3 regions of the Yersinia fenwicki genome follow, and region 1 is predicted to be linked to each of the others. Evidence: predicted binding sites of a transcription regulator. Region 1 holds the regulator's gene; each other region holds the start of a gene.

Region 1 (6,116 bases):
AAGGTTTCTCGCACTCCCGCTGCCAGTAATTGCAGTGGGCGAATACGGGCTGGGTTCAGCACCAACTCACTTCCTTTGTCGCAAATCAACTGTTGGCGCGCCAGTTCATCAATCAGCGTATCTAGGGTCTGTGGCAGTTGCTCTTTGCTGTAATGCAGGAACAATTCAGCTTTTAGCATTGGGTAGATCATGCTGATTTGGCGTAACAATTCGGCACGGGTAATGCGCCGCTGGTACATTACCATGCTAGCAATCAGCGATGGCAGGATCAGCAAGTGCTGGATGTTATTGCGATAGTAGGTCATCAGCACGGCTTGTTCCCGTGGCAGGATGATAATGTCACCAATATTGTCTTTCTCCACCTCGAACTTATTCATATTCAAGGCGTGATTAAGTAGCTCTTCCGGCGTCTTATCCGGCACGGTGACATCTTTCGCATAAGGCACATTGCGCATCAGTTGCAAGTAGCAATCAAGTTGCTCAAGTAACTGCTCGCGGGTGAGTGAACGCTGACGTGATGCTAACAATGCGGTAGAACACAAGTTCATGGCATTGGCTGCTGCCGCATTGTTAATTCTGACCATAATTTTACCGGCCAAGTCATTCACCGCTGGCGTCAGCCAGCTTGGGCGCTGTGCTTCAATAGGATCGATAGCATCACGCCATTGCGGCACATTGGTATTCAGATAGGTGGTCAACGGTATTGGCTCACCAAAGTTGACGTAGCCTTGACCGAGATTGCGCAGCTTGCGCAAGCCCCGCAACATCTGTAACAGGCTCTCTTTCTCTTTAGTTGCACCACGTAGCTCTTTGGCGTAAGTCCCCACTTCCATCACATGCTCGTAGCCGATGTAAATCGGCACCAAGGTGATTGGGCGTGAACCGCCGCGCAGCATAGCCTGTATGGTCATCGACAAAGTGCCGGTTTTGGGCTCCAACAGACGGCCGGTACGTGAACGCCCGCCTTCAACAAAGTATTCCACTGAGTAGCCCCGGGTGAACAACTCACCCAGATATTCACGGAACACGGTGGAATAGAGCTTGTTGCCTTTAAAGGTACGACGGATAAAGAACGCACCTAAGCGGCGAAAGATCGGGCCAGCGGGCCAGAAATTAAGGTTAATACCGGCAGCAATATGCGGCGGCACCAGCCCCTGATGATAAAGGACATAAGATAGCAGCAGGTAATCCATGTGGCTGCGGTGGCAAGGCACATAGACGATTTCATGGCCATCTTGCGCCAACTGCCGTACACGCTCAGCATTATGGACGTTAATCCCCTGATACAAGCGGTTCCACGTCCAGCTCAAAACCCGATCCGACAGACGCACGGCTTCATAAGAGAAGTCGGCGGCAATTTCTTCCATCAACGTTATGGCGTTTTGCTGCGCTTTCTCATGGGAGATTTTCTTGGTGCGAGCTTCATCGGCGACCGCTTTTTCAATCGCTTTGGATGTTAACAGTTTCTTGAATAGGTCTTGACGTGCCGGCAGGCTAGGGCCTACAGCAGCCAAACGCTGACGTGAGAAGTGCATCCGCGCTACGCGCGCCAGTTTGTGGGCAATTGTTTTATCTGTACCATGTTCACTGGCCATCCGGCGCAGTGAAACTGTGGTGGAAAAACGCACAAAGCTATCGCGGCCCAGCCACAATACTGCAAAGAATTTCTGCACACCGTTCAGTACGCGCAGATGTGGCGTACCGTGGCCTTCACGCCCTGGAGAGCGGCCAAACATCACCGACACCGGCAGCATTTGAATATCCAACTCCGGGTTATTGCGATGCAGATCGAGATAATCGTGGAATATTTTTACCGATTCCTGCTTCGGGGCGTAATAGCGAAATACCCTTGGGCCGTTATCGATAAAGACATGGCTGGGAAGCTGCACACCATCGATTTCCAATGGAATCAATGGGTCGGGCAGATCCTGAGCCTGACACTGCGCTCGCAAAGTCAGTAAATCAGCCTTAGAATTGTAAGGCAAAACGTACAGAATAGGACGAGACGGGTCTAACCCTAACTCAGTCACAGGATCTGCCGGAATAACCTTGCTTTTTACCAACAATTTAAGTGGTAAATTCAATAACTTATAATATATTTTACGCCAACCTGACATAACTACATGAAGCCTCTTGTTAGCAATTCGTCGCAAGGATACCAGAAACTGGTTTTGAGATCTGTGGTGATGAGACAACAGAAAGCGGCAAAAATCATCATTAACTTAAGATAAAGGCAATAAAATATGGCAAATCAGTCAACTGGATTAACCCGAATCTATAAAGCTGCTGGTTATTCTGTGAAAGGTTTAACCGCAGCCTGGAAAAATGAAGCCGCATTTCGCCAGGAAGCAGTGGCTGCCATACTCGCTATCATACTGGCCTTTTGGTTAGATATAGAGGCCACAGCACGTATTTTATTGATCGCGAGTGTGGTGCTAGTCGTCATTGTTGAAGTTATCAATAGTGCTATTGAGGCGGTGGTGGACCGCATCGGCAGTGAACTCCACGAACTATCAGGACGGGCCAAGGATATGGGGTCTGCTGCCGTATGTCTGGCCATTTTGTTGGCGTTATTTATATGGGTAACAGTGCTCTGGCAGCATGTCGGCTAAGAATGCGATAAACAACGCGATAAACAGCGCTGTGGATGTAAACAGTGATTAATCCCTGTTTTTATTCACTCTTTGGTTCCCAATACTCACTTACCTGTATATACTCACAGCAAGACTGTATAAACAAACAGGGGGCGGAATGAAAGCACTTACTACCAGACAGCAAGAGGTTTATGACCTTGTGCGCGATCACCTAGCGCAAACAGGTATGCCACCGACCCGTGCCGAAATTGCGCAGCGCCTGGGGTTTCGCTCTCCTAACGCCGCTGAAGAGCATTTAAAAGCACTGGCCCGTAAGGGTGTGATCGAGATTGTCTCCGGCGCTTCTCGCGGTATCCGTCTATTGATGGAAGAAGAAGATGGTTTACCACTGATTGGCCGGGTTGCCGCAGGGGAGCCACTATTAGCGCAGCAGCATATTGAAGGCCACTATAAAGTCGATCCTTCCATGTTTAAGCCGAGTGCGGATTTCCTGTTGCGGGTAAATGGAATGTCGATGAGAGATATCGGTATTCTGGACGGTGACTTGCTCGCTGTACATAAAACCCAAGATGTACGTAATGGGCAAGTGGTTGTTGCGCGTATTGATGATGAAGTAACGGTAAAACGCTTGAAAAAACAAGGTAATATCGTCCAACTTCTGCCAGAAAATAGTGAGTTCCAGCCGATTGTAGTCGATCTACGTGAACAAAGTTTTACTATTGAAGGTCTAGCCGTTGGTGTCATCCGTAATGGCGACTGGATCTGATTTTCGCGTTGATTTATATACCCTTCAGTAAGAAGGGTATATAAAGAATTTTATCCCTTTTATATTCAACTCAATCTAGTTTGAGAATATTCCGATAATAAGTTATTACTTGCTGTTTTAACTGAATATTATCAGCTTTTCCTTTCTGTTTATTTCTCAAGTATCAGTGATTAATATTAATCTGACTTTAATTATCAGTATCCTCTGCTACAGTTATTCATACGGTAAGCGAAGGAACGATTTCAAATTTAAACTATTTATTACCGTATTTAATTAAATAAACTGACTAATCCAAAGGTAACGGAGATATTATGAATAAAGATCAAGCCGACGGTAACTGGAAGCAGTTTAAAGGTAAAGTGAAAGAGAAATGGGGCAAACTAACCGATGATGACCTGACCGTCATTGAAGGTAAGCGTGACCAGCTGGTGGGTAAAATCCAGGAGAAATACGGCTATCAGAAAGAGCAAGCCGAGAAAGAAGTTAAGGCTTGGGAAGATCACAGCAAATATCGCTGGTAGCGGTGTTAAACTGATATCGATATAAATAAATCGAGCTTCTGGTATTCATAGAATACTTATTTATTAAATAACCTTTAGTTTTTTATATTCTTCACATTAAAACTTAGTGGTGAATTTAATAATTAGCAATACTCTTCAGGTATCTTATTTATATCGAATTGACACAAGGATGTGTCTTGTTTTATTTAAATTCTTATTTATTCTCTATAGCCATTATTCCTCTCATACTTATCCTGCCGCCTATCAGGCGACAGTCTACTTTTATCATCAGGGACTACTTCTTTTTAGTCACAATAGAATGGTCATGACCACAATGATCATGGCTTTCACATGCTTCGACTTCCCCACATTCAGCACATAAACCATGAGCTTCAACCACCGTATGGCGCAGGGTAAAACCAGACTGTTTTGCTAACTGTGCCAGAGCTTCCTCGATACCAACAGTTGTTCGTTCAGTCACTATCTTGCAGCGATCGCAGATAAATAATGCCGAAGTATGAGTTGGCTCTTCAAAATGATGGCATAGCACATAGCTGTTTGCTGATTCAACACGGTGAATAAACCCCTGCTCAAGCAAGAAATCCAATGCACGATAGACTGTTGGCGGTTTAGCTTGTGGTTCAGAAACACGCAGTAAATCCAACAGATCATAAGCACTGATTGCACCAGGCTGTTGCGCCATCAAACGCAAGACTTCAAGACGTTGCGGTGTCAGCCGGACGTTTCGTTGTTGGCACAGGCTTTCAGCCTGAGCAAGCAGCTTTTCCTGATTGATAGGGTTCATCATGTACATCCCGCAGCATTTGAATGGTGCCAATTTTATCATATTTACAGCTAATCGCCGATAGATGAAAAAATAGGATGTCGCGGAGTGTCACAACTTTAGCAAGTCAAAGCTGCTAGTCGCGTGTTGCCATGTGTTAGCTACAACTATCACTCAGACTGCCATTATAAAGTTCTATGGTATAATCACATATTCTTTCCGATTGTTTGGTTTACTCAATGAGTAATATTAATGGGTAATTGATGCAGTCATAACCGATGAAACTACAGTAAATGTACCAAGCTCAGACTTTTTCCAGCACTCAGGCTGATAAGCCACATTATCCCCTACAGCGTTTTTCCGTCGCGCCGATGCTCGACTGGACAGATCGTCATTGCCGCTATTTTCATCGCTTGTTGACCAAACAGGCTTTGTTGTATACCGAAATGGTTACAACAGGTGCGATTATTCATGGTAAAGCAGACTATCTGGCCTATAGCGAGCAAGACCATCCTGTCGCACTACAACTGGGTGGCAGTGATCCGCAGGCATTAGCCCATTGTGCCAAGCTGGCTGAGCTTCGCGGATACAATGAAATAAACCTGAATGTAGGCTGCCCGTCTGATCGAGTGCAAAACGGCCGTTTTGGTGCTTGCTTGATGGCAGAGGCTAGTCTGGTTGCTGATTGTATAAAAGCCATGCGTGATGTCGTTTCTATTCCGGTTACAGTGAAAACCCGCATCGGGATTGATGAGCTGGATAGTTATGAGTTCTTGTGTGAGTTCGTGCAAACTGTCGCGGAGCGTGGTGAATGCGATATATTCACCATTCATGCCCGCAAAGCGTGGCTCTCAGGCTTAAGTCCGAAAGAGAACCGTGAAGTACCTCCACTGGATTATGAGCGGGTTTATCAGCTTAAACGTGATTTTCCTACACTGACCATTGCCATTAATGGTGGTGTGAAAACACTGGTTGAAGCTAAAGAACATCTTAAACATGTTGATGGGGTGATGATGGGCCGCGAAGCTTACCAAAATCCCAGTATATTGACGCAAGTGGATCGTGAACTTTTTGACCCAAATGCGCCGGTGGTAGATAGTGTTAAAGCTGTTGAAGCTCTTTTTCCTTATATCGAGCAAGAACTGTCACGCGGTGCTTATTTAGGGCATATCACTCGTCATATCTTGGGTATTTTCCAAGGGATACCTGGCGCGCGCCAGTGGCGTCGTCATCTGAGTGAAAATGCACATAAGCCTGGAGCAGATGTTTCCGTTGTCGAACAGGCGCTGGCTCTGGTGACCCGCCCACAGCACAGTTCTTAAGAAAAATGACTATAAGTTAGTGAAATTGACCACGCCAGCCTGCTGTTTTGGCAGGCTTGTTTTTATCTAAAATAATAAAATTCAAGTGGTTACCCGTCTTTTCGCGATTGGCACGTTTCTTGTAATACTCCTTATAAAATCCCCGAACTG
Region 2 (6,116 bases), 1.4 Mb from region 1:
TTGGCGGTGAGATATCCATGCTATCGGAGGGTTTCCAGAATGGATCTGGAATTGGCCGCCCCATAGCTTCAGCTTGTGCAACTCGCTCATTATAACCGGCGAGGTTACGTACGCCCAAAGCCGACATCAGCTTATAACGCCGTTCCATTTCGCCGACACACCAGCGCAATGCATTCGCCGCATCCTTCATATCCGTAACAACTTCGGTTAACAGATGAGGGATCCCCTCATACACCGACAGTTCCAGCATTTTCGGGTCAATCATGATAAAGCGTACATCATCTGGTGTGGCTTTATACAAGATGCTGAGGATCATGGCGTTAACACCAACTGATTTACCAGAACCGGTTGTACCCGCCACCAGCAAATGAGGCATTTTTGCAAGATCAGCCACTACCGGTTGCCCCGCAATATCTTTACCCAACACGATAGCTAACGGTGATGGATTATCACGGAATTTGGCGCAATCAAGCACTTCGCGCAAATAAACGGTCTGACGATGTTTATTGGGCAGTTCTAACCCGACGTAAGGTTTACCAGGAATGACCTCAACCACACGTACGGCAATGGCCGATAGCGAGCGGGCCAAGTCACGAGAAAGATTGGAGATACGTGAAGCTTTGACACCCGGCGCTAAATCAAGCTCAAAGCGAGTAATCACTGGCCCTGGCGAAATACCGACCACTTCCGCTTTCACCCGATAATCCCCTAGTCGCGCTTCAACCAAACGAGCTGTTTGCTCCAAAGCAAACATATCAACTGGCTCTTCTTCCGCTGGCGGCGAAGAAAGGAGATCCAGCGTAGGCAATGGGGTTGTCGGTTTGACCAAAGGTTGGTCATTACGCATCAGGAACGGATGGATCAAACTGTCCATCGCCGGGGTTGGCTGCACCGGTGATACTGGCTGTGCTGATGCCGCAGGTTGCACTGGTGTTGATTGATCTGAATATACTTGGTGAGTTTGATTTGCCTCTGATGTCTGATAAGCCGAGACCTGTTCAATGTGCTCTGGTGCTGAAGGACGTTCCACAGGCGCAGGCTGTGCGGCTTCGTCAACATACGAAGAAAGCGTGAACAGAGGTTCACGTGGACTTTCATCAACCAGATCGGCAACAGGTGAGAATGTAAAGGCACTGCGAGTATCTACAGGCTGCATCTCTTCAACAACAGCATGTTCATATTGGCTATTGCCACTGTTTTCACCATGTGTTGCGCCATAGCGATGTTGCTGCTGTGCGGCAAAAGCTTGTCGTAATGCCGCCTCTTGCAAGGCTTGCTCATCTTCCGGCTCTACCGCTGAGAAAGTACTCACTCCCGTATCGGCTGATTGTCCATAACGTTCGGATTGCTGATCAGCGAAGGCTTTACGTAAGGTTGCCTGTTCTAGTGCATCATCATCTTCAGATATGACACCTGCGGTAACCATTGTCTCTGGAGCTTTAGGCGTTTGCACTTCTTGCTCACGTTGCTCCTGCTCCGCCATACGTTGAGACGGGAGTTTGATTCCGTAGGATGCCAGCTCGCGTCTTGTAGGGATGCGGACAGGATTAGGCCGTGGTAACTCCGGCCCTATACCTTGTTTAACCTGTGAACTGCTATCACTGCTAGCAGTAAATGCTGGCATAAACGTAGCTGCGGCTGCAGTTGTTGCGACAATCCCAGTAACAGAAGCAGAGCCAGGGCGACTGAGTGAGCCCATAGCGGCCAAGTTATCTGTATCTGCTCCTAATCCTGGATTCATATAAGGTGTATTTTCCACCTGATCGCTAAGTCGTTGTGCTGTAGAAAAATCAAATGGTGAATGGCTGGTCGGCGTTGCGGGCTTATCCCATGAACCCAGTTGAGGCTCAGGCCGTTCAACCGGTGGAGCAATATGTGTTGGCGCAGGGGACGTCGCTTCTTGTGGGATCTCAAAAGAATAGAGCGGCGGCGTTGCGGCGGCTTTATCGGCCATCGCCACTGCACTGTCGCTGATAATGTGTTCAGGCGGATTCCCAGCAGAAGATAATCCCGATTGCTCGCTATTATCTGTCGCACGCAATGTACTCAATAATGGATCATAATCATTTAATGACTCATCGCTTTCAGCCACAATGTCATCTGTCGGATTTACCCCATCCAATATTGGGTTAGCAGGCGTGTCAGTTACAGATGGTGCCGAGAACAAAACATCGTCGTCATCTGCATGGGCTGCATTTGCCAACAGCGCGCTAGCCGCGGCGGCCCCGGCTACTGCTTTGTTATTTGCACCGATACCCTTATCTTGCTCGACGGTATTCGCTTCTTCAATTTGGTCATCGTCATCTTCATCATAACGTTCTTCGCGACGTGAACGATTGGTCACAAATGTTAATGAACCTAAGACGACCCCACCAATTCTCTCAGCAATGACTAACCATGACCAGCCAGTGAAAAGCGTCAGACCGACAGCCCAGATACACAGCAACGTCAGGGTAGCGCCAACACCATTGAACCACGGCAACATGGCATTACTGAATAGACTCCCGATTACCCCACCGGAGGCGAAGTAATACAGATCGTCAATATTTAATGCAGCCAGCCCGCATGACGTTAAAATCAGCGCTAACGTGCCAATCAGGCGCAGCGAGAGAGCAAAGTAATCGATATATTCATTGGCATCACGCTGGCGGAATGCGGCCCAACACAACATCACCATAATGGCAGGAATTGCATACGCCAATACACCAAAAGTGAAGAACAATGTATCAGCCATCCAGGCACCCACACTCCCACCAAGATTATGGATAGGCTCGTGCCATGAGGTTTGTGACCAACTCGGGTCTGAAGGATTGAAACTAAGCAGCGCGGCCATTAGGAAGGCTGCCAAAATGGTTACTACAATCAAAACAGCCTCAAGCAAACGACGCCCACTGCTGAGTTTTTTCAAAGTAACTTCTTTATCTTCTGTATATTCCTGGCTCAAGAAAGGCTCTCCAGGTTCCTGTTAACTGGTATGAATAACAACGCCGAGAACCTTCCCGGCGCTGAAACTGTATGAATAAACAGGAGTGTAACCAAATTACTCAGGTTTTGCACCTGCCTGTTTATCGCGTTTTAATCACCAAGTGGCTAGTCTGCTTCACTTCTTCCATCACCACATAGGTCCGAGTGTCATTGACACCCGGCAGGCGAAGCAAGGTCTCACCGAGTAATTTTCGGTAAGCAGACATATCGGGCACGCGGGTTTTCAATAAATAGTCAAAATCACCGGAAACCAAGTGACACTCTTGAATTTCATCGAGTTTTTGTACTGCGGTGTTAAATTGCTCAAACACATCCGGAGCACCACGATTCAGAGTAATCTCAACGAAAACCAGCAATGATGCATCCAAATACTGTGGATTAAGCAGTGCAGTATAGCCATTAATGAAGCCCTGACGCTCTAAGCGACGAACCCGTTCCAGACATGGTGTTGGTGACAACCCTACTCGTTTTGAAAGCTCAACGTTGGAGATACGCCCATCCTTTTGTAATTCATTTAGGATGTTACGATCTATACGATCAAGCTCTTTCCCAGGACGTTTTTTATTATCTGTCATCTTATAGTCTCTCTTAATTTCCTTGAGTCTGCGACATACTCTCATCATCAATAAATTTAGAATATATAGCAAACAACGACCCGCAGCCTGTTTTATGCAAATATATCAATACGTTGTTATCTCACACCCTGTCTGTCCAATCGCATGCGAGGCACTCGATGATTATTAGCGTTGAGGAAGAGATAGCGCATCACGAACAGCCGCAGAAACATCCCCCCTACGGTTGTTCGAGAACATACTCCACATGCCATCCAGTATTAATCGAAAACATTCCAGGGCTTTCGATTGGTATCACTGATACCAAATCTGAAATTATGGCGCGCAGATAATTTCTTCTTCCTATGATGTTTTCGCAAATGCACAGCCGATTGTCAAAGTAAAAGAAGTTAAATCAGTAGAACGTGCCAGAATTAAAATCTTAGCCGCCCTCTGCGACCTATTTTTTCACCGTTTTTAAGCAATGAAATAGCGCTAAAACGCACCAGCACATTGCGGGTATTTTTTGAACTATCGGCTGGCAAGCCACATTCTTTATAGGGTCAAAGGGTTTTCAGACTATTTGGCCCATAACGTAAAAATGAATTTTGGTCTAATTAGCCCATTACCCTATTTTTGTTTAACAGCTAACTGTCGATTCTTAATACACTTAGTTCATTAAATAGGCATTACCTATCAAACAAATCGCTAACAACATTTTTGTCTGCTTTTTTTAATGCTCGAATTTCCCTACAATCGTTGACATTGTCCGACATTGTGGGAAAGAGGTATTCATGAGTACGGCTAAACATAGCAAATTGATTATTTTGGGTTCTGGCCCTGCGGGTTATACAGCGGCAGTTTATGCGGCACGCGCCAACTTGAATCCCGTATTGATTACCGGAATGGAAAAAGGCGGTCAATTGACCACCACCACCGATGTCGAAAACTGGCCCGGTGACCCGGAAGGTCTTACCGGCCCGGCACTGATGGAACGGATGCATGCTCATGCAGAAAAATTCCAGACAGAAATCCTGTTCGACCATATCCATAAAGTCGATTTACAAAACCGTCCATTCCGCCTTTTTGGCGATAGTGCCGAGTACACCTGTGATGCCTTGATCATCGCGACAGGTGCTTCTGCACGCTATCTTGGAATGGAATCGGAAGAGGCATTCAAGGGTAAAGGGGTGTCTGCCTGTGCAACTTGTGATGGCTTCTTTTATCGTAACCAAAAAGTTGCCGTCGTCGGTGGTGGCAATACCGCCGTTGAAGAAGCACTGTATCTGGCCAATATCGCCGCGGAAGTTCATCTAATTCACCGCCGTGATAGCTTCCGGTCAGAAAAAATTCTGATTGACCGTCTAATGGAAAAAGTGAAAAACGGCAATATCGTGCTGCACACTGACCGTACGTTAGATGAAGTGCTGGGTGACGATATGGGCGTGACAGGCGTGCGGCTGAAGTCGACCAAAAACAGTGAAACCGAAGAGTTAGCGGTAGCGGGCGTATTTATTGCTATCGGTCATAGCCCTAACACAGCTATCTTTGGCGGCCAGCTAGCACTGGAAAATGGTTACATTAAGGTGCAATCAGGTATCCAGGGCAATGCAACACAAACTTCAATTCCGGGCGTATTTGCTGCGGGTGATGTTATGGATCACATTTATCGCCAGGCAATTACCTCTGCGGGTACCGGATGCATGGCAGCACTGGATGCAGAACGCTATCTGGATGGGTTAGTTAACGATAAATAATCTCTGACATAACTGATTCAACCAATACCAACGGGCAGCGAACAAATATGTGAGCTGCCCGTTTTTAATTTCTATTGGCACTTTATTTTGCATATCGGCATGTCAATGAAAAACAGCAAATTATAGATATCGACTAATGCGGCAACTATCACAAGCATTATGGTTTCACCTCATGGCATGACGAGGTAATATTGCCCCTCGCTGGTTTGTCATCTCGAAAGGTGATAACCATTCTTTTGAAATTTTCCCGTACCTTGCGCAGACAAATTGCCCGATGAATAAAACACGACAGTATGAGTTGATTCGTTGGCTGAAAAAACAAAGCGCCCCCGCGCAACGTTGGCTCCGCCTGTCTATGTTACTTGGCCTTCTCAGCGGGTTATTGATTATTGCTCAAGCCTGGCTGTTGGCCACCTTACTGCAATCTTTGATTATCGATAAAGTCCCCCGCGGAGAATTAATCGCTGACTTTGCTTTACTGGCTGGAACTTTCGCCATACGTGCCGTGATCAGTTGGTTACGTGAGCGAGTTGGGTTTATTTGCGGCATGAAAGTGCGTCAACAAATCCGCAAAGCAGTATTAGACCGATTAGAACAACTCGGCCCAGCCTGGGTAAAAGGCAAACCAGCCGGAAGTTGGGCGACGATTATTTTGGAACAAATTGAAGATATGCAGGATTACTATTCTCGCTATCTTCCACAAATGTATTTGGCCGTTCTTATTCCGGTGCTGATTCTCATTGCTGTCTTCCCGATCAACTGGGCGGCAGGTTTAATTCTATTCGTTACCGCGCCGCTAATCCCTTTGTTTATGGCACTGGTG
Region 3 (6,116 bases), 1.4 Mb from region 1:
AGGATCAAGACACCGCCATTAGCTTGATGAACCAAGCCAGGCTGGAGACTTATTTGATCTTTATGCCATCTAACACAGCCAAACAGCTGTTCTGGTTCTACCCATTCCTGATAGAGGCAGCGTGAAATCGCCGCAAATGGCTCGTCACCGCGTTGGGCCGGTTGCCAACTGACTTGGTGCCCATGCACGAGGTAGTCTCCGCCAAACAAGGCTGAGGCCTCAGGCTGGAGCTCTTTAACAGCTTGAGCGATCAGTGCCAGATACTCAGTGCTTTCCTGTGCTTTGATTAACATAAAACGCGGCAGTGATTGCGGATGACAAAATAGTGTCATTCCATTCTCAAGCCGAGCTTGAATCGCCGCGAAAGAAACAGGCTCCAACTGGGAGGCAGTAGCAAATAACGCTTCATATGGCGTTGTGTTCGGCAGCAGTGACTGCCATTCAAGTCTGTTATTGGTCAAAGTGATAGATGCAATCGTCAAAAAGGGAAAGGGCGATTATACAAGAATAAACCAGACTTCATATACGTAGAGTAGCAGTTGGGGGCAAGGAGTAAGATATCGACAGTATTCCGTACAAAAAACAAACTAAACATACACTTTTAGTAGGGTGAAATTCTGCGTAAAACTGTTATGCTTAACTTAAGTTACGCGGTCACTAAAGAGCTCACGATGAAATATCAGCAACTGGAAAATCTGGAAAGCGGTTGGAAATGGGCGTATTTGGTTAAAAAACACCGTGAAGGTGAAGCCATTACTCGTCATATAGAAAACAGTGCTGCTCAGGATGCTGTCGAGCAACTGATGAAGTTGGAAAGTGAACCCGTGAAGGTGTTGGAGTGGATTGATACGCATATGAATATGCAACTGGCTACCCGGATGAAGCAGACTATACGGGCCAGGCGTAAGCGCCATTTTAATGCAGAACATCAACATACTCGCAAGAAATCAATCGATCTGGAATTTCTGGTGTGGCAACGTTTGGCAGCGCTGGCAAGGCGTCGAGGTAATACACTGTCAGAGACTGTTGTTCAGTTAATTGAAGATGCTGAACGTAAAGAGAAGTATCAGAATCAGATGTCGTCGTTGAAGCAGGACTTGCAAGATATTCTTGGTAAGGATGGTTGAGCTGAGCGGGTATCAATCGATATCAACACGGTAGGAACAGTGAAATCAAGAAAATGTCATTTGATCTGATTTTCTTAATTTCACGATAAAAAAAACCCCGCAATGCGGGGTTTTTTACGGAAGCAGTAAACTTAAGCCTGTGGCTGAGTTACAACTTCTTTGTAGCCTTTAACTTCGATCTCTACGCGACGATCTGGTGCCAGGCACTCAATCAGAGCAGCACGTGGTTTCACGTTGTCACAGGTGTTGCCAGTAACTGGGTTTGCTTGGCCTTCACCGCGAGCGGTGATTTTGTCAGCAGGGATACCTTTAGAAACCAGGTAATCACGCACGCTATCAGCACGACGCTGAGACAGAGCTAAGTTAGGAGCTGGTTGACCGATACGGTCAGCGAAGCCCAGAACCACTACAGAACCGTCTTTAGGATCGATAGAGCTCAGTTGTGCGTACAGTTGGTCCAGAGCTTGCTGGCCTTCTGGTTTCAACGTTGCTTTGTTGAAAGCAAACAGCACGTCAGACTTCAGAGTGAAACGCTTGGTGTCAACAACTGGAGCTGGAGCTGGAGCCGGAGCAATAGGAGCTACTGCATCTTCCTGACCGAAACGGTAAGAAACACCTACGCTCAGCATGCCGTTGTCTGGACGAGCACCAACGGTAGCTTTATCACCAATGTTGCTAACCCATTGGTATTCCATACGGGTTGCCCAGTTTTTGGTCCATGCGTATTCAGCACCCAGTGCTACCAGTGGAGAAACACCGGTATCATGGTTGTTCTGACGGTCGCCAGAAGCTGCGTCAAACGCGCTTGAGTCTGCACGCCAAACCATACCACCTAAACGGGTGTACAGGTCCAGATCCTGAGCAATTGGGTAGCTCAGTTTTGCAGCCAGTTGAACGCCTTGTGCTTTAAAGTCGCCGTTACGAAGGTCGCCTTTGTAAGGCATACGGCCAAGCCAGTCGTATCCCATTTCAAAGCCCAAGTATTGGTTTGCTTGGTAACCCAAGAACGCACCAGCACCTAATTGGTCTTTGTGAGTTGGACCGTCATTGCCTTGGTCGCCATAGATACCGCCAGTGCCAGTATTTTGATACTGAGACCAGCCCAGTTTACCACCGGTGTACCAGGTGTTATCTTTCGGTGCGGCTTGCGCTACTGTAGCGAAACCGGCCAGTGCCACTGCTAATGCGATAGCTGTCTTTTTCATTTTACGCCTCGTTATCATCCAAATAGGCAATGAGCTTTAAAAGCTAAGCCCTTGGTTAAAATTCTTCGTCAAGGTTTTAACGCTCCCGTTAATCACGCTGCCAGTATAATTTGGCGTTTTAGAGCAACCTTGGCGATGTAAAGTCTACAACGTGGCGAGAAAGTTACAAGTGTGATGTGATAAACCGGCTGAAAAAAAAGCGAAATAGTGCATAATCTTTAACGATTTAGCCGTGGAATATAGTATTTCCTAGACCTTATTTTCCGCCGCAAGCCGCATTCTGACTCGCTTTATGCTGATTTTGCAGGAGTAAGCCCTAAATATTGTAATAATTCATGGGATAAATCCTAAATTTACTTAATGATACAAAGAAGAATGAATTTTTAACGTTGCGCACTGTCCTTGATCGAGTTTTGTGTCATTCAGAGGACGCATAACAAACCCATAAGCATTTCCTAACTTTGCTGCTAAACGTAATCTAATGCGGTCATTTTCTGACAACTCGGGTAGCCATCCAAGAACGACACTGTAATTTCCCGTCAACAACGCCTTTTCCATTGCATCAACAGTAGATAATGGATTGATCTGCCTCGCCTGAACGACTTTACTCATTGGCAAGCCTGATTGCTGCAACCATAAACGACTTAATTTCTGCTGTGGGGTCAGCCACAAGAGCCACCGGGACTGTTTACCGAGCTGTTGTAATAAAGGAAGCAGTAATTGTGCTACCGCAGGCTGATTTTCACTGTAAACAAGTTCACTGATAAGGCCACTATCTGTTGGCACATCAACTCTTTCCTGTGTGTCACGGGTAATAAGAGAATGATAATTAGCATTATAAGGTTTTAGTGATTGAGTACGCATGATGAACCTCGCCTGTGGTTTCCTGTATGTATATACAGTAGTCACTGTTTGTTCGAAGATCAACTAAATTTTTACAAGACGCTTCGCATTATTGCGATGTAAATACGCAAAAGTTGATTTTGTGTTTGGCTCAGTTATCCATATTGCGTATTTTCTAATTAGTTGTTCCTCTTACACTTATTGCAACTAAAAAGGGACGTTTGATCGGATTTTTACTAAAGGAGTAGTGATGAAAAAAGTATCAGAGAACAAGATCATGCAGGTTCGGTGCCGTTTTGATTTTTTGGGCCAAATCACAGTCCGCTCACAATTTGGTGGTTACGGCCTGTTAGCCGATAACATTATGTTTGCAGTCGTTTCGGAAGGGGAGTTGTATCTGCGTGCTAATGACTTGGTTGAAAACTTATTCCGCACCAGAGGGATGGTTAATCTTGTTTATGCTAAACGCGGTCTTCCTGTTTCACTGCGTTATTATTGGGTTGATTTAGCATTGTGGGACGATGATCTTGCATTACGCCACTTTGCAAAACAGTCATATCAAGGGGCTAAATCCGAAGTTTTAAGTAAAAGAAGTCCCCCAGTTCGTTTGAAGGATTTACCCAATCTCAGTGCCAGCCTTGAGCGGTTATTATGGAAAGTGGGTATCCAGAGCGCGGCAGAGCTTAAGCTTGAGGGGGCTAAGCGTTGTTACCTGAAGTTACGCACATTACGACGCACATTAGGCGTCAATGTATTATTGGCACTTGCGGGGGCAATCAGTGGTCACCACTGTGCAGTGTTGCCTCTAATGTTGCGTAGCGAGCTGATTGAATGGTTTGAAATGCACATTCAGCCAGCCGGTGTCGCGCAATATGAAACAATATAGAGAAGGGCCATTGATGGAAACTGGCCCGAGATTTCATTAGCCAGCTTGGCCAATACGTTTATTCAGTTCACTAAGCTCAGGTAATAATTCGAGCAATAAGCCAATCTGTTGTAAAACCAATTGATCTTTGCTCTCCGGCTCAGGATTACAGCTCTGTAGCCGGGTTAATAAGCTCACTAATACTTGTGTCATTTTTAGACTATCGAGTTGTTCTTGCTCAAGAGCACCTTCAACATAACAAATAGCATCGTTAAGTAAATTCAACGTGGCAGTATTAGTCAGTTTTTCACGGTGAGCACCTAATGCAGAAATATAACTCAGCATGGTGTGGTTGAGGCAAAGTAAGCGAAATGCCGCCTCCTGTGTTTCCTTGTCGTTTTTTGGCTCCGCTGACATATTTGAGATAACAGAGGCCAATTCAGCATCGCAATTATGTGCATCACGCCGGGCAACACGGTAGGGCAAGCTGTTATCTTTACCTTGATAATATTGCACTAAAATAGCATCCAAATAACGGCAATTCGCATTAAGTGTTCTGTGAACAACCGCGGGAAGTTGGCGGAATTTCCAGTCAGGCCAGATAAAACTCACTGCAACCCAGGCAATAGCGCAACCAAGTAGCGTGTCAAACACACGCGGTGCGGCAACTTCAAATCCTTCCCCGAGCAAGTTAAAACAGAGCAACACCAACAAAGTAATGAACATTGTCGCGTGAGCATACTGAACATTACGGAAAGCAAAAAAGAGTACACCAGTAATGACAATCAGGATTAACTGACCCTCAATAGACGGCACAAAATACAGGATGGGGAGCCCAATAAGGATACCTGCCAAGGTGCCAATAATGCGCAGCGCGAGCCGGCGTCTTGTTGCATTGTAGTTGGGCTGGCAGACAAAAAGGCTGGTCAGCAAGATCCAATACCCATGACGCATGCCGGTAAGTTGAATAAACGCATAGCCTACGCAGAGTACAACGGACATGCGCACAGCATGACGGAAGAGTGCGGATTGAGGGGTCAGATGGCGACTGATGCGCAACTTGATATCACTCCATCCGGTGAGACGATCATCGGATAAGCGACTTTCTGGTTGTGGGCCTTCGGCTAATACTTGTTCTGATTCAATGCCAGCCAGTTGGGCATCAATGGCGCGCAGGTTTTTGAGCAAATGAGACAGTGCTTTAACTTGCGGTACATTCTCATTTTGTGCGAGCTCTCGAGCCAATGCAGCATTTAAAAATGTAAACGCCCGTTCGAAACGCGGGTCATGCTGATATTTTTGTCTCATCAGAATGGATTGCGACAGCTTCATACAGGCTCGGGCTTGCATGCTGAGCAGACGTTGAAAGCGGAATAACACGTCGCTGTAGCGAAATTTTTCCCGCAATACTTGATATTGGACGTGTGATGAACTGGCGCGTTCATGAATATCTTGTGCAACAAAATAATAGTGGAGGGTGCGCCGGGTCTCGCGCTGACCGCGATCACCTTTTAGCCGCGTAACAAGTGAGGTTTTGGCTTGGTTCAATGTCGAGACTAATGTACCGTTAGCCATTGCCACATCTATAAGTGGTTGATTGACATCATCTTCTATATCCGGGTCAAATAGATTGGCTTTTGCTTCAAGATATTGGGCCAAGTGTTGATAGCAACGGGCCAGATTATCCTGCAACGGACGAATAGGAAATATAAGATGCCCACAGAGGGTCAGGACATTATACCAAACGGCACCAAGTATCAGTAACAGGGGTTGCTGGTACCAAATATGGTACATGGAAGTACCCAACATGGTGTAAATGGCAATTAATAATGCACCAAAGGCGATGGTGGCATAACGTTGGCCTAAGGCACCCAGCAGAATAAAACCACAAGTTGAAAAGGTCAGGCCAAGGGCAAAAAGCCAAGGATAAGGAAATAAAAGTTCAATAGAGGCTGATGCGATAAAAAAACAAATCAACGTAATGAATAGATTACGTAACCGCCCAGCCAGGCGGTCATCAAGATCAGTTAGTGCTGCAGCCACGACACCCAGTGTTAAGGGGATTGTTAGCTTTGG

The links. Region 1 encodes LexA, which represses DNA repair genes until DNA is damaged. Its sites were predicted from a motif close to TNCTGTATGTACATACAGNA; they were not measured.
Region 2: ACF3VQ_RS07745 (DNA translocase FtsK 4TM domain-containing protein) is a predicted target of LexA. The motif match lies at 3,010-3,029, and genes of this name have one in related genera.
Region 3: sulA (SOS-induced cell division inhibitor SulA) is a predicted target of LexA. The motif match lies at 3,217-3,236, and genes of this name have one in related genera.

Annotation. Positions count from the first base shown of each region.
Region 1 covers NZ_CP170755.1:357,683-363,798, forward strand. Annotated here, with positions in the region: gene plsB (glycerol-3-phosphate 1-O-acyltransferase PlsB) at 1-2,117, opposite strand, end outside; gene ACF3VQ_RS01585 (diacylglycerol kinase) at 2,244-2,612, shown strand; gene lexA (transcriptional repressor LexA) at 2,752-3,360, shown strand; gene ACF3VQ_RS01595 (CsbD family protein) at 3,672-3,881, shown strand; gene zur (zinc uptake transcriptional repressor Zur) at 4,156-4,665, opposite strand; gene dusA (tRNA dihydrouridine(20/20a) synthase DusA) at 4,938-5,966, shown strand.
Region 2 covers NZ_CP170755.1:1,711,814-1,717,929, reverse strand. Annotated here, with positions in the region: gene ACF3VQ_RS07745 (DNA translocase FtsK 4TM domain-containing protein) at 1-2,944, opposite strand, end outside; gene lrp (leucine-responsive transcriptional regulator Lrp) at 3,066-3,560, opposite strand; gene trxB (thioredoxin-disulfide reductase) at 4,331-5,293, shown strand; gene cydD (cysteine/glutathione ABC transporter permease/ATP-binding protein CydD) at 5,568-6,116, shown strand, end outside.
Region 3 covers NZ_CP170755.1:1,786,212-1,792,327, forward strand. Annotated here, with positions in the region: gene ACF3VQ_RS08005 (AAA family ATPase) at 1-461, opposite strand, end outside; gene matP (macrodomain Ter protein MatP) at 672-1,127, shown strand; gene ompA (porin OmpA) at 1,259-2,332, opposite strand; gene sulA (SOS-induced cell division inhibitor SulA) at 2,690-3,196, opposite strand; gene ACF3VQ_RS08025 (TfoX/Sxy family DNA transformation protein) at 3,426-4,061, shown strand; gene yccS (YccS family putative transporter) at 4,098-6,116, opposite strand, start outside.